2 regions of the Solwaraspora sp. WMMB335 genome follow, and region 1 is predicted to be linked to the other one. Evidence: predicted binding sites of a transcription regulator. Region 1 holds the regulator's gene; the other holds the start of a gene.
What was found. Region 1 encodes HrcA, which represses chaperone genes, less so after heat shock. Its sites were predicted from a motif close to GGTTNGCACNCTCNNNNNGAGNGTGCNAACC; they were not measured.
Positions count from the first base shown of each region.

Region 2: the regulator HrcA is predicted to act here: its motif matches at 5,907-5,937, upstream of ACN27F_RS13810 (FmdB family zinc ribbon protein).

Region 1 is NZ_JBMHMF010000001.1:6,395,782-6,403,193, reverse strand. Features, by position in the region: gene dnaJ (molecular chaperone DnaJ) at 1-845, opposite strand, end outside; gene hrcA (heat-inducible transcriptional repressor HrcA) at 916-1,938, opposite strand; gene ACN27F_RS27540 (DUF4870 domain-containing protein) at 2,325-2,918, shown strand; gene hemW (radical SAM family heme chaperone HemW) at 2,976-4,202, opposite strand; gene ACN27F_RS27530 (enoyl-CoA hydratase-related protein) at 4,257-5,030, shown strand; gene ACN27F_RS27525 (hypothetical protein) at 5,106-5,996, shown strand; gene ACN27F_RS27520 (phytanoyl-CoA dioxygenase family protein) at 6,275-7,177, shown strand; gene ACN27F_RS27515 (GlsB/YeaQ/YmgE family stress response membrane protein) at 7,296-7,412, opposite strand, start outside.
Region 2 is NZ_JBMHMF010000001.1:3,228,538-3,235,949, reverse strand. Features, by position in the region: gene ACN27F_RS13850 (hypothetical protein) at 1-813, shown strand, start outside; gene ACN27F_RS13845 (PHP domain-containing protein) at 810-1,667, shown strand; gene ACN27F_RS13840 (MarC family protein) at 1,715-2,329, shown strand; gene ACN27F_RS13835 (RecB family exonuclease) at 2,390-3,343, shown strand; gene ACN27F_RS13830 (oxygenase MpaB family protein) at 3,336-4,199, opposite strand; gene ACN27F_RS13825 (Fur family transcriptional regulator) at 4,213-4,632, opposite strand; gene ACN27F_RS13820 (hypothetical protein) at 4,787-5,188, opposite strand; gene ACN27F_RS13815 (hypothetical protein) at 5,321-5,506, shown strand; gene ACN27F_RS13810 (FmdB family zinc ribbon protein) at 5,511-5,882, opposite strand; gene ACN27F_RS13805 (5-formyltetrahydrofolate cyclo-ligase) at 5,992-6,657, opposite strand; gene ACN27F_RS13800 (diguanylate cyclase) at 6,743-7,412, shown strand, end outside.

The DNA.
Region 1 (7,412 bases):
GTGCCCAGCGCCGCCGCGGTCATCGGAACGGTGACCCGGCAGTGCAGGTCGTCGCCCTTGCGGGAGTAGACGTCGTGCGGCCGCTCGTGGATCTCGACGTACAGGTCACCGGCGGTGCCGCCGCCCGGTCCGACCTCGCCCTGCTGGGCCAGCCGGATCCGCATGCCGTCCTCGACGCCGGCGGGGATCTTGACGGTGAGCGACCGCCGGGTACGGACCCGGCCGTCGCCGCCACAGGTCGGGCAGGGGTGCGGAATCACCGTGCCGTACCCCTGGCAGGCGACGCAGGGGCGGGACGAGACGACCTGGCCGAGGAAGGTGCGCTGCACCGACTGCACCTCGCCGCGCCCCCCGCACGCCTCGCAGGTCGCCAGATGGGTGCCGGCGGCGGTGCCCGCCCCGGAGCAGGTCGTGCAGATCACCGCGGTGTCGACGGTGATCGGCGCCTCGACGCCGAACGCCGTCTCGGCGAGGTCGAGTTCCAGTCGAAGGATCGCGTCGGCACCCGGCCGGGTGCGCGAACGCGGCCCACGGGAACCGGCCGCCGCGCCGAAGAAGGCGTCCATGATGTCCTGGAAACCGACGAATGGTCCGGCTCCACCCGGGCCGCCGCCCGGCGCGCCGCCGGGGGCGAGCGGATCACCGCCGAGGTCGACGATCTGCCGCTTCTGGTCGTCGGAGAGCACCTCGTACGCGGCGGTGATGTCCTTGAACTTGTCGGCAGCCGCCGGGTCCGGATTGACGTCCGGGTGGTATTGCCGGGCCAGCTTCCGATAGGCCCGTTTGATGTCTTCGGCGGAAGCGTCCCGGCTTACGCCGAGGATCCCGTAATAGTCCTTGGCCACTGCGTCTGGTGTCCTCATGTGTCAGTCTCGCGTGTGCAGTTCGCCGGGTAGGTCGGTATTTGCTCGCCGGTCAGTTCTGCGCCAGCAGATCACCGACGTAGCGTGCCACGGCTCGGACCGTGGCGATGGTGCCGGGGTAGTCCATCCGGGTGGGGCCGAGCACCCCGAGGCCGGCCACGATCGTGGCGCCTGGGCCGTATCCGGTGCTGACGACTGAGGCGGCCCGCAGGTTGTCGATCTCGTTCTCGTCGCCGATGCGCACCCGCAGTGTGCTTGGCTCGGCCTCGCCGATCAGCTTGAGCAGGATGACCTCCTCCTCCAGTGCCTCCAGTATCGGACGCAGGGAGCCTTGGAAGTCGAGAAGTCCCCCCCTGGCCAGGTTAGCGGTCCCGGCCAACGCAATGCGCTCCTCGTGCCGCTCGACCAGAGTCTCCAGCAACACCGTGGACAGCGTAGTCATCGCTGGTCGCAGCGCCGGCGACGCCTCGTCGACCAGTGCCTGGACCAGCGGCGGCGTGTCGGAGAGCCGACATCCGCCGAGTTTCTCGTTGGCGAGCCGCCGCAGATCGGTCACATCCTCGGCGGAGATCGGTGCGGGAAGTTCGACCAGCCGCTGCTCGACCCGGCCGGTGTCGACGATCAGCACCAGCATCAGCCGGGTGGTCGAAATCGGCACCAACTCCAGGTGACGAACAGCGGACCGGGACAGGCTCGGATACTGCACGACGGCGACCTGCCGGGTGAGCTGGGCGAGCAGCCGGACGGTCCGGTGCACCACGTCGTCGAGATCGACCGCACCGGCCAGGAAGCGCTCGATCGCCCGCCGCTCGGCCGGGCTGAGCGGTTTGACCCGGGACAGCCGGTCGACGAAGAGCCGGTATCCCCGGTCGGTCGGCACCCGCCCGGCGCTGGTGTGCGGTTGACGGATGTAGCCCTCCTCCTCCAGCACTGCCATGTCGTTACGAACGGTAGCCGGCGAGACGCCGAGTTGGTGCCGCTCGACCAACGCCCTGCTGCCGACCGGCTCCTGGGTGGCGACGTAGTCCTCGACAATTGCCCGGAGCACGTCGAGCTTGCGGTCGTCGAGACCCACCTTCCACCCCCTCCGATGTCGGCAACCCGACACTGCCGACCGGGCCGGACACGGACCGAGTCACGACCGGGTCATCGTGTCGGCGCGTCACGAACCGGCGCGGGCCCCGGTCCGGGTGCTGGCACTCGCCGGCCGTGAGTGCCAGCATACGTCGCCCGGGACGGTGAGGCGATGATCGGTTTCCGGGACCAGGTGCCGAATAGGGTCAAATATGATCAGAATTGGCACCCCGATGCCGGGTGTGATCAGCCGATCACGTCAAGCTCACGCAACAGGCCGTCGACCGGTCCGCAGCCGCCTTCCGGCCAGGACAAATCGCCGTACGCCAGCAAATCATCGGCGGGGCTAGCTGGCATGTCTTGATTCGTCCCCCTACCGTGTCGGACATGACTGAACCACCTCGCCCACCAGGGGAAAACGGCCCCGGCGGCACTCCGCCGGATCCGACCTCCCCGCCCCCACCCCCAGGGTCCTACTCGATGCCGGGCGAGGCCTCCTCTCCCGGATACCACCCGCCGCCCGGCGGCGAGAGCCCACCGCCGCCCGGCGGGTATCCGCCGCCTGGGGGCTACCCGCCGCCGGGTGGCGGATACCCACCCGGCGGTCCGGCGTACGGAGGTCCACCCCCGGCCGGCTATGCCACGAACGACGAGAAGACCTGGGCACTGGTCGCCCACTTCGGCGGCGCGCTCGGCGCGTTCATCAGCTTCGGTCCGCTCGGTTTCGTCGGTCCGCTGATCGCCTACCTGGCCAAGGGCCAGCAGTCGCCGACGGTGAAGGCGCACGCGCTGGCCGCGCTCAACTTCCAGATCCTGTGGTCGGCGATCGCCTTCGTGATGCTGTTCGTCAGCTGGTGCCTGCTGTTCATCCCGAGTCTGGTGGTGTTCGCCATCCAGATCGTCTTCGGGATCATCGCTGGCGTCAAAGCCAACGAAGGCAGCCTCTACAAGTACCCGATGTCGGCGAACTTCATCAAGTGATGCCCGCGTGGCCCCGGCGTCGGCTCGCCCGGCCCGGGGCCACGCCGGTCACGCCGGTCACGGCAGCAGGTCACGGACCACCGCGTCGGCCAGCAGTCGACCACGCAGCGTGAGTATCGCCTGTCCGGCGGCCAACGCCTCCGCGTCGAGCAGGCCGGCGGCCGCCGCCCGGCCGGCCGCCGCCCGGCCGCTGGGTGTCAGCTGGTGCGTCGGCAGCCCACTGACCAGTCGCAATCGCAGCATTACCGCCTCGACCCGCTGGTCGGCGTCGGTGAGCAGTTCCCGGCCGTGGCCCGGCGACCGCCCGGCCGCCAGCCGGCGGGTGTACTCGGCCGGGTGCTTGACGTTCCACCAACGCACGCCGCCGACGTGGCTGTGCGCGCCCGGACCAAGTCCCCACCAGTCACCACCGGTCCAGTAGAGCAGGTTGTGCCGGCACCGCCCGGACACCGACCGGGCCCAGTTCGACACCTCGTACCAGCCGAAGCCGGCCGCGCCGAGGGCGGCGTCGGCCGCAAGGTAGCGGTCGGCCGCCACGTCGTCGTCGGGATAGGGCAGCTCCCCGCGACGCATCCGGGCGGCCAGCGCGGTGCCCTCCTCGGCGATCAGCGCGTACGCGCTGACGTGATCCACACCCGCCGCCACCACCGCCGCCAACGAGGCCGCGAAGTCCTCGGCGCGCTCCCCCGGCGTACCGTAGATCAGGTCGAGGTTGACGTGCGCGAAGCCCGCAGCCCGCGCCTCCTCGGCGGCGCGCACCGCCCGGCCGGCGGTATGGCGGCGGTCCAGCACGGCGAGCACCGCCGGTGCGGCGGACTGCATGCCGAGCGAGATCCGGGTGTAGCCGGCCCGGCGCAACGCTCCCAGCGAGTCGGGGGTGACCGACTCGGGATTCGCCTCGGTGGTGATCTCCGCGCCGGCCGACAGACCCCAGGTCCGGTCGATCGCGTCGAGCAGCCGGGCGAGATCGTCGGTAGGCAGCAGCGTCGGCGTACCGCCGCCGACGAAGACGGTGTCGACCCGACGGGGCGGCTGCGGTGCGAGGACCTTGGCGGCCAGTTCGAGCTCGGCCAGCACGGCCTGCAGATAGTCCCCGGTCGGGACGGCACCACCCAACTCCGCCGGGGTGTAGGTGTTGAAGTCGCAGTATCCGCAGCGCGCCGCGCAGAACGGCACGTGCAGGTACACCCCGAACCCGTGCCGGCCGGCACCGGCGGTCAGAGCGGACGGGGGCAACGCGCCGTCGGCGGGCACCGGTGCACCGGCAGGAAGCGGACCTGGCATGGCAACTAGTGTGCCGGCATGGACGAGCCCCGACCCAACAGGTCCACGCAGCCCATGATCGGTACGGCCACCGCCGGCGGGATCGCCACGTTGACCCTGGACAGCCCGGCCAACCGCAACGCGCTGTCCACGCCGCTGATGACCGAGTTGCTGGCCGCGTTGGCCACCGCGACAGCCGACCCCCGGGTACGGGCGGTGGTGCTCGACCACACCGGCCCGGTCTTCTGCTCCGGGGCGGATCTGAAGGAGACCGCGGCCGCGTACGCCTCCCGGCAGGTGCCGGTCGCGATGCTCGGTGACGTCCTGGCAGCCGTCTGGGAATGTCCGAAGCCGGTGGTGGCCAAGATCGCCGGCCCGGCTCGGGCCGGCGGGCTCGGGCTGATCGCCGCAGCGGACATCGCCATCTGCGCCGAGACCGCCACCTTCGCCTTCACCGAGGTCCGTCTCGGTGTCGTCCCGGCGGTGATCTCGGCCACCGTGCTACGCCGCCTGCAACCCAGGGCGGCCGCACGGCTCTACCTCACCGGTGAGGTCTTCGACGGAGCGCGCGCCGAGCAGATCGGCCTGGTCACCACGGCGGTGCCCACCGACCGGCTCGACGCGGCGGTGGCCGAGTGCTGTGCCGCACTGTGCCGCGGCGCACCGGGTGCGCTGACCGGCACCAAGCAGTTGCTGAGCCGGGTACCGGCGGCCGGGGTGCGTGCCGACGTCGGGCCGCTGCGCGAGTTGTCGACCGGCTACTTCCTGTCCGACGAGGGCCGGGAGGGAGTTCAGGCGTTCCGCGACAAGCGTGATCCGTGGTGGGTACCAGCCGCGCAGACCGGGTAACCCAGGACCGACCCGGCTCGGCTGGACGTTGCATCCGTCACTGGTGTACCAAGGGTCCCAGCACTTCGCTTGGGGGTGACGGTGCGAGCTCGGACCATGGTGGCGTTGGCCGCTGTGCTGGTGGTGGTCGCCCTGCTCGGTGGGGCCGGACTCGGCCGGTGGATCGGCCGGTTCTCGTTACCCGGCGCAGGGCACGGTTGCACGGTCGAGCTGCCCGAGACGCTGCCCGGTGCCGGCACCGGGCAGCTGCGGCGGGTCTCGCTCGATCCCGAGCAGATGGCGCACGCCGCCACGATCGCCGCGATCGGGGTACGGCGCGGGCTGCCCCCGCAGGCGGTGGTGGTGGCGCTGGCGACCGGCTTTCAGGAATCGAAACTGCGCAACCTCGCCGGCGGGGACCGGGACTCGGTGGGTCTGTTCCAGCAGCGGCCCAGCCAGGGATGGGGCACGGTGGAACAGATCCGGGACACCCGGTACGCCACCAACGCCTTCTACACGGCCCTGGAGCGGGTTCGCGGCTGGGAGGACATGCGGGTCACGGATGCGGCGCAGGCCGTACAGCGATCGGCTTTCCCCGAGGCGTACGAGAAGTGGACCGACGAGTCACAGGTGTTGACGCTGGCGCTGCTCGGTGCGGCGACCGGGGCCGTGGCCTGCACGGTGAGCGGTGACCCGGCGATGCGTGGCGCCGAGGCGCTGGCGGCGTTGGCGGACGGCCTGCGGCTCGACTGGGGAGAGTTGGAGACGCTGTTTCCGAGCCTGGAGTCCCCGACAGTGAGTTTGCCGGTCGAACAGGCGCGCGACGGTTGGCGCTACGCACATTGGCTGGTTTCACACGCCACGGATCACGGCGTAAAAAAGGTCACTTTCGCTGATCAGGAATGGACAGCCGAAGGCGGCGACTGGAGGCCGGTTTCCGGCACCGTCGGCGAGACGGAACAAGTGACCGCAGAACTCTTCGCCTGATCGTCCGCCCACAACATAATTGGCCGTCCGGCGGCAGGACTTACGAGACGGTCGCGCAAAATCGGGCATCGGGGCCTACACCATCGACAAAACCGACACGGCCGCGACCAGCGAGTGAAATCGCCATCACGGTACGCCACGAAGTCGGACCCGAACGCACCCAGTATCAACATTTCGCACAGCCGCAGCAGATGAAGCTTTGAGCTGACCGGGCTACCATCGCCGTTCGTAGGAAACCGGATATCCGGCTTGCACAACTCGACGGAACGGGAAAACCTGTGTTCGATTACGGTGGGCTAACCGGTTACGAGGCGATCGGCGACACCGAACGGAAGGAATTTCACGAGCAGGGTTTCGTACTGCTGCGCAACGTGCTGACCGAACAGCACCGCGCCGCGCTGGAGGCAGCCGTGGACCGGGTGTACGCCGAGGAGACGGCGGCCGGCAACACCACTGCCGACGGCACCCTGCACCTACTCGGCTTCCTGGAGCGCGACGAACTCTTCGGCGATCTGCTGACCCACCCGATCGTATTTCCGTACATGTGGGGTCTCGCCGGCTGGAACATCTACACTCATCACAATCATCTCGACGTGACACCGCCGGCGCACGAGCCGGAGAAGCCCTACTGGGGCTGGCACCAGGACGGATACCGACAGAACTCCGATCCGGAGACGATGGACCCGAACCTGCCACGGCCGATGTTCTCGTTGAAGGTAGCCTACGTCCTGTCCGATCTATCGCGAAACGGACGGGGCGCCACCAAGGTTATTCCGGGTAGCCATCTGTGGAATTCACTGCCCCGGCCCGACGAGGTGACGGTGCACAATTCGGATCCGGCAGGCACCGTCGAGATCACGGCCAATCCGGGCGACGCGTTCGTCTTCGATCGCCGCCAGTGGCACTCCCGGTCGACCAACCTGTCCACGATCACCCGCAAGATGCTCTTCATCGGCTACACGTACCGCTGGATCCGGCCGCTGGACGACATACGGATCGACAAGAATGCTCAGTGGTGGGCCAACCGTGACGCCGTGCAACGCCAACTGCTCGGTGAGGGCACGCACACCGCCAACTACTGGGGCATCAACTGGAACGGGTACATCGACGACGAGATCCCGCTGCGCAAGCAACTCACGGAACGCGGGCTGCTCGATCGCAGTATTCCTTGGCTGCGCTGACCGACGAAGCGGGCCGGTGCCCGGTGACCGCCGGGCACCGTTGCCGGACGGTCACCGGGCACCGGCCCGGTCCACTGCCATTTCGCGACGCCGGTGCCGGTGAGGGCTACCGGCACGGTCAGTAGCGACTCACGCTACGACGACCGGTGGCCCCGACGACCAGCGCGACGCCCACCGCCGCGAGGATCACCTGCACGAAGAACTCACGCCAGTCGAACCCGTTGGTGGTGGCGAA
Region 2 (7,412 bases), 3.2 Mb from region 1:
GGCGGCACCGGGGTGTGGTACGTGACGACCCGCACCGCACCGCAGGCGATCCGGGTGCTGCCCGCGGTCGACGCGATCGCGGTCGACCCGGCCAGCACCCGGATCGCCTGGCGCAGCGGTGCGGAGGTCGGCGTCGCCACAGTGGTCGGCGGTCGACTCAGCGGTGAGCAGCGGGCCTCCGCGCCGGAGCAGGGGCGGCCGGTCGGTTTCGTCGGGGACGCGGTGCTGATGGCCCGCGACGGCGGCGGCGACCGGGTGCAGGGCTACGGTGTCTGGTGGCCGAGCCGGGGCGCGGTCGAACCGGTCTGGAACGAGGCCACCAGCGCCGTGTACGGGCCGATGCCCGACGGGCGAACCGTCGTCGGCCAGGTGAGCGACGCCACCGGCCGCTCATGTCTGGCGTTGCTCGACGTGTTGCGTGACCTGTTCGTCGAGAAGACCGCCTGCACGCTGCCGCTGACCAGCGACGGCCGGGGGGCGGTCTCCCGCGACGGTCGGTGGCTGATGGCCAACGGAGCGGCCGACGTGCGCGCGACCAGCGAGGCGCAACTCGCGGTGCTGGTGGACCTGGCGAGCGTCTTCGACGTCGAATCGGCGGCGGTACGCGAGGCCGGTCCCCGGCTGGCCGGCACCACCGTGTGGATCGACGAAGGCACCGTGGTGCACGCCGCCGGCGCCGGCGAGATCGTCGAGGTCGATGTGGACCGGATCAGCAACGGCCTGGGCGGCGCCATCCGCCGCACCGAGGTGACGGCACCGACCGGGCCCGGTGCCGAGCTGGTGCTGGTCGACGGCGTACCGGATCGCCGGTGACCGGCACCGGCGGAATCGACCTGCACACCCATTCCACGGCAAGTGACGGGACCCTGAACCCGCAGGACGTGGTGACGGCCGCGGCCGCCGCCGAGTTGGCGGTGGTGGCGCTCACCGATCACGACACGACCGCGGGCTGGACCGCGGCGGCCACGGCCCGCCCTGCCGGGCTGACCCTGATCCGCGGTGCCGAGATCTCCTGCCGCTGGTACGGCGCCGAGCCGTCCGTCCCGCTGCACATGCTCGGCTACCTGTTCGACCCGACTGACGAGCGGCTGGCCGCCGAACTCGACCGGGTCCGCGCCGCCCGGACCGTGCGTGGCGAGCGGATCGTCGACATGTTACGGGCCGACGGCGTCGACGTCAGCTGGACGGAGGTGCTGGGCTACGCGGCCGGAGGCAGCGTCGGCCGCCCGCACATCGCCCAGGCACTCATCCGGGCCGGCCTGGTGGCCAGCACCGACGAGGCGTTCGCCGCGCACTGGCTCGGTGAACGCTACCGGCTGCCCAAAGTCGACATCGACGTGTTCACCGCGGTACGGCTGGTCCGTGACGCCGGTGGGGTGGCTGTCTTCGCCCACCCCCGCGCCACCCGACGCGGCCAGGTCGTGCCGGACTCGCTGATCGTCGAACTGGCCGCCGCGGGTCTGGCCGGGCTGGAAGCCGATCACACCGATCACACGCCGGCCGAGCGGGCACACGTCCGCCGGTTGGCCGCCGAACTCGACCTGGTCGTGACCGGCTCGTCGGATTTCCACGGCGCGCACAAGACCGTCGCGCTCGGCGCGCACACGACCGACGTGGCGGCCTACGACAGACTGGTCGGCGCGGCGTGGGGCGTACCGCCGCTCTGACCGCCGTGGCCCGACCGCCCGGATCGGCTGCCCACTACCGTGAGCTGGTGAATGTCACGCTCTTTGGCGAGGTCTTCGTGACCCTGCTGGTGATCACCGACCCGCCCGGAATGGTGCCGATCTTTCTCGCGCTCACCGGCGCGCTGCCGCTGCGGGAGCGGCGCCGGGCCGCCTGGCAGGCGGTGGCGCTCGCGCTCGGAGTCATCGTGGTCTTCGCGGTCGCCGGCCAGACGTTGCTGGCCTACCTGCACATCGAGTTGCCCGCGCTGCAGGCCGCCGGCGGCCTGCTGCTCGTGCTCGTGGCGTTGGAACTGCTGACCGGCAAGGCCGACGATCCGGGTCAGCAGTCGACGTCGAACATCGCGCTGGTCCCGCTCGGCACGCCGCTGCTCGCCGGGCCGGGCGCGATCGTGGCCACCATGCTGTTCGTGCAGCGTGCCGGGACGGTCGCCGACCACCTCGCGATCGCCACCGGGATTCTCGCGGTCATGCTGGTGGTCTGGCTGACGCTGCAGTTCTCCGGGATCATCGTCAAGGTGCTGCGCCCCGGCGGCATCGAGGTTCTCACCCGGATCGCCGGGCTGTTGCTGGCGGCCATCGCCGTCCAGTTGATCGCCGACGCGGTGGCGGCCTTCGTACGCTCCTATGCGTCCGGCGCCTGACCGGCGGCCAAACGCCGAATTCCACTGGTGGCGCCGACCGTGCCGGGTGCGGTAGCGGCGATGTCCGACCGGGATGGCAGGATCGGGGTCGTGCCAAGCCGTCCCTCCCCAGGCGGGCAGGCCGAACAACTCGGCTTCGCCGGCATGCCCGAGCGGCTGTTCGTCTGCACGCCGAGCAAGCTAGCCGCGTACGCCGACTGTCCCCGCCGTTACCGTTACACCTATCTCGACCGCCCGGCGCCGCCGAAAGGACCGCCCTGGGCGCACAACTCGCTCGGCGCGAGCGTGCACACCGCGCTCCGTGGCTGGTTCAGCCAACCTGCCCGGCAGCGCCGGCCTGAGTCGGTGGTGCCGCTACTCAAGGGCGCGTGGGTGCGCGACGGCTACCGCGACGACACGCAGGAACGCGCCGCGTACCGGCAGGCGGTGCGCTGGCTGGATGGCTACCTGTCGTCGGTCGACCCAGCCGATGAACCGCTCGGCGTCGAACGGGTGGTGGCGGTCAAGACGGCAGTGCTGGCGTTCAACGGCCGGGCCGACCGGATCGACGCCAGGCCGGGCCCGGACGGTCCCGAAGCCGTCGTCGTCGACTACAAGACCGGTCGTAGCGGGCTCACCGTCGACGACGCCCGCGGCTCGCAGGCGCTGGCCCTGTACGCGTACGCCAGCGCACGGGTGTTCCGCCGGCCGTGCCGGCGGGTCGAGTTGCACCACCTGCCGTCCGGCTCGGTGAGCGCCTATGAACACACACCGGAATCGCTGTCCCGCCAGGTCGCCCGGGCGGAGGCGACCGCCCGGGACATCATGGCGGCGGAGCGGGCGGTTGCGGCCGGGACCGATCGGGACGAGGCGTTCCCCACCACGGCCGGCCCGCTCTGCGGCTGGTGTGACTACCGGCGAATCTGTCCGGCCGGGCGGGAGTATCCCGAGCATCAGCAGTGGGCTGCGGTCGATCGGCTGCTGTCGGGCGGCAACGCTGAGCGGACCGGTGGCACCGGCGACGCCGTCAGGTGACCGGCTGCCGGAGCCGCTGCACCCTCGCCCGAGCCGCCTTGCGGATCGGCCCCTCCAGCAGGTCGCGGGGTACGGCCCGCAGCGCCAGCCGCAGGCTGCGGGCAGACAACGCGGCGCAGTGCCCGGCCGCCGGTAGACCGAGCCCGCCGTACATCCGGCGGGCCCAGGTCGGCAGCAGGCCGGCGGCGGTGGCGGCGATCCCCAGGTACGCCAGCCGGGGCGGGCCGAAGCCGAGACCGAGCCGCCACGGCAGGCCCAGCTGCTCTGGCACCGGCGGTGCGGTGAGGAACAGGGCGGTGTCGGCAGCCTGCCTGGTCATCCGCAGCTGCGGACGGACGTCACGGTAGTACGCGGCGACCTCGGCGGCACTGCCCGGCACGCCGGCCGGGTCGAGCCCGACCAGGGCGGCGCTGCGGCGCTGCTCGGCGTAGTAGCGATCCACCTCGGCCGGGCTCAGCGCCAGACCGGCCCGGGTCGCGGTGGTCAGGAACGACTCCACCTCGGCGACGTGCACCCAGCGCAGCAGATCCGGGTGGTCGATCCGGAACTTCTCGCCGGTCTGCGGATCGGTCGCCCGCAGCCGCGCGTGCAGCCGGCGAATCCGTTCGCCGGCGGCTTCGGCCTCGGCGATGGTGCCCCACACGGTCGTCGCGACGTAGCTCGAAGTGCGCAGTAGCCGGCCGAACGGATCCGACCGGTAGTCGGAGTTCTGCGCGACCCCGGCGATGGCCTGCGGATGCAGCGCCTGCAAGTAGAGCGAGCGCAGCCCGGCCACGACGAGGATCGGCTCGTCGTGCACCCGCCAGGTGACGGAATCCGGACCGAACAGCCCCAGATCGTCGGTCGATCCGGTCATCGCGCACCGGCGGTCATCGGGCGCGACCGTCCTGGCATGCCGGGCAGAGTCCCCAGAACGTCACTTCGGCTTCGTCGATCGCGAACCCGTGGGTGGTGCTCGGCTCCAGGCAGGGAGCGGCCCCGACGGTGCAGTCCACGTCGTCGACCTGTCCGCAGTCGCGGCACACCACGTGGTGATGGTTGTCTCCGGTGCGGGCCTCGTAACGGGCCGCACCGCCGGCCGGCTCGATCCGTCGGGCCAGCCCGGCCAGGGTCAGCGCGTTGAGCACGTCGTACACTGCCTGGGTCGACACCGAGCCGATGCGGTCGCGTACCTCACGGGCGATCTCGTCGACGCCGCGATGGCCGCCATGAGACAGCACGTCGAGCACGGCCAGGCGTGGCCGGGTCACTCTGAGCCCCCGGCTACGCAGTTGCTCTTCTGCCGCCATCCGTTCATCGAAACACGCAGGTGAGCGCTGTTCAAGATAGAGCCACGGCTATCGTGGCGGCTGCCACAACCGGCTGCTGGTCGGTCGGGCGTCAAAACATGGTCGGTCGGGCGGCGGAACATGGTCGGTCGGACCTCGTGACAGCGCCCGGATCTCAGAACAGCAACCTGGAGCAGAGCAGACAAACCAGGACGATCATTACTGCACCGACGATCATGCCGACACCGTAGGTGACGGTACGGGCGCCGCGTTCTGCTTCGTCGAGCGCGGCGGCGTCCTGAGCCGGCAGCGATCGTGGCGGTGCGGGGTTGACGACCAGCGGTGGGCGCCAGCCCGGCGGCGGAGGCGTCCCGACCGGCGGGCCGCAGTAGCCGCTCGCCGGGTCGGCACCGGCAGCGGCGTGGTCCTGCCCGGCGTCGCGGCGACCGGTGCCGTGACGGTGGCCGTGGCCGTGGCCCGCGCCGAACTCGTCGCCGGTGGCCTGCGGGCTCGGTCGCTGCCAGTATTCGTCGCCAGTGTCGCCCGCGTCGCCCGCCCGGCCGTCATCGTTCGTCACGCTGATCGACGCTACCGGAACACGGGTGGGCGTCCCGCTCTCCGCTGTCCGGGCGGTGGGTGAAGGCCCGCGTCGGCAGCGGGCGCGCCAGCGCCGCCGCCGCAGTAACCTCGCCGGGAGTAGCCTGACACCGTGCGCAGACTGGACGATTCCCGGCCGGGTGACCGCACCGGTGACGCCGACCGGTTCGTCGATCTCGGCGACGATGGGGGGCCGCTGCTGCCGGAGCAGACCAGCGACGACACCGATCGCGGTTGGGGCGAGCGCGTCGGCGACGACGAGTGGCTGCTGGCCGAGCGCCCGCCGCACTGGGACTGACGGCTCAGCTGCTCGCCGAGTTCGCCGCCGCCGGTGCCTTGGCCGTGGTGGTCGAGCCACCCGTGCCGCTGCCGTTCGACGTGGTGCTGCTCGATGCGGCGGACTCGCTCGAACCGGTCGAGGGCTTCGTGGTCGACGAGTCCTTCTTGTCCGACTTTTCCGACGAGTTGGCACCGTTGGCGGTGCCCTTGCCCTCCCCGTTGCGGGAGTCGGTCCGGTAGAAGCCGGAACCCTTGAACACGATGCCGACGGAGTTGAAGACCTTGCGAAGCCGCCCGGTGCACGACGGGCACTCCTGCAGCGGCTCATCGGTGAAGGACTGCACCGCCTCAAGCTGGTGTCCGCACTCGGTGCAGGCGTACTGGTAGGTAGGCACGGTCTCCTCCGAACTTGGCCGGCCGTCTGGCACTCAACCTATTCGAGTGCCAATGGTGCGGCATCGGAGGCCACTACGTCCAGCAGAAGTGTGCAGCGGCTCACCTTGACTACCGCGATGGCGGCCAGCCTCGGTCGGGCGGGGGCCGGCCCCGGACCGACGTTGCGGGCAGTCGACGCAGCCCGGCCGGGGTGACGGCGGCGGTCACCGGACGGTCGTGCGGTTCGGCCGGCACCTCCGCGAGAATCTCGCCGTCGTACAGCAGCGCGACGACCGGGACGTGGCTGGACACCCGGGTGAGCGCCCGGTCGTACGAGCCGCCGCCGCGTCCCAGTCGTACGCCGCGGGTGTCGACGGCGAGTGCCGGCACCACCACCAGGCCGGCGTCGGCAACCGCCGAGGGTCCGAGTCGCGGGCCGGTCGGTTCGATCAGCCCGTGCCCGGTGCCGCGAAGCCCCACCGGCCCGCCGAACGCGGCCCAATCCAGGTCACCGTCGGCAAGCAGGACCGGCAGGAGTACCTGATCCGACCTGCCGACCAGCTCGGCGAGGCGCGCCGGCAGATCCGGTCCGCCCGGCTCGCGGCCCACCGGTACGTACGCCGCGACCTGCACTGTGGCAGTGTGACGCACCAGTTCCCGCAGCGTCGCCTGAACCTGGATCCGGGCTGCGGTGACCTGGCGCTCGCCCAGCTTGCGCCGCCGGTCCAGAATGGCAGTACGGAGTCTGTCCTTGGTCAGCGAGCAGTCAGTTGCTCTATCGGGTAAATCCGACACCCAACACTCCTGGTGGCCATCGCTGCGGATCATCTGAGCTGTGTCAGCATCGCACCATCGAGGTGCAGAATTCTCTGGGGGAAGCGTGACCCTGCGTGGACGGTTGACTACCGCCTTCCTGTCGGTCGTGCTCGGACCGGTCCTCCTCGGAGCGTTTTTCGTCGGGGCGACCGTGGCCGCCGTCGGGCAAAGCCGCTCCGCCGAGCGCCTCGACCTGGCGACGGCGAGCATCCGTACCTCGATCGGCGCGCTCTGCGCCCGGCTGGAGGCCACTGCCGGCTCAGTGGCGCTGCTGTCCGAACCTGGGCGGCTGCGCACCGCCGCAGAGCAAGCGGTGCGGCGTGGGCTCGCCTCGGCCGTGGCGGTGAGCGCGGCGGACGGGTCGCCGATCGCCGCCACCGGCGAGGACCTCGCCCAGCCATGGCTCAGCTGTGGCACCGGCGATGCCACCGCACGTTCGCCGGAACCGTCGGCCGCGTCACCTGCTCCCAGCGCGTCACCTGCTCCCAGCGCGTCACCTGCTCCCAGTGCATCGCCTGCTCCCAGCGCGTCATCGGATCCGTCTGCCGTGCTTCTCGCGGTCGCCGCCGAGGTCGAGATCCGCGACGCCGACGGCGCCTTCCTGGGCCGGGTGACGGCGGCGCAACTGCTCGATGCCCAGTTCGTCGCCCGGCTGGCCGACTCCAGCGGAGTAGCGGTCACGGTGCTGCGCGACTTCGCCGGCACGGAGGTCGTGTACAGCACCGAATCGGCAA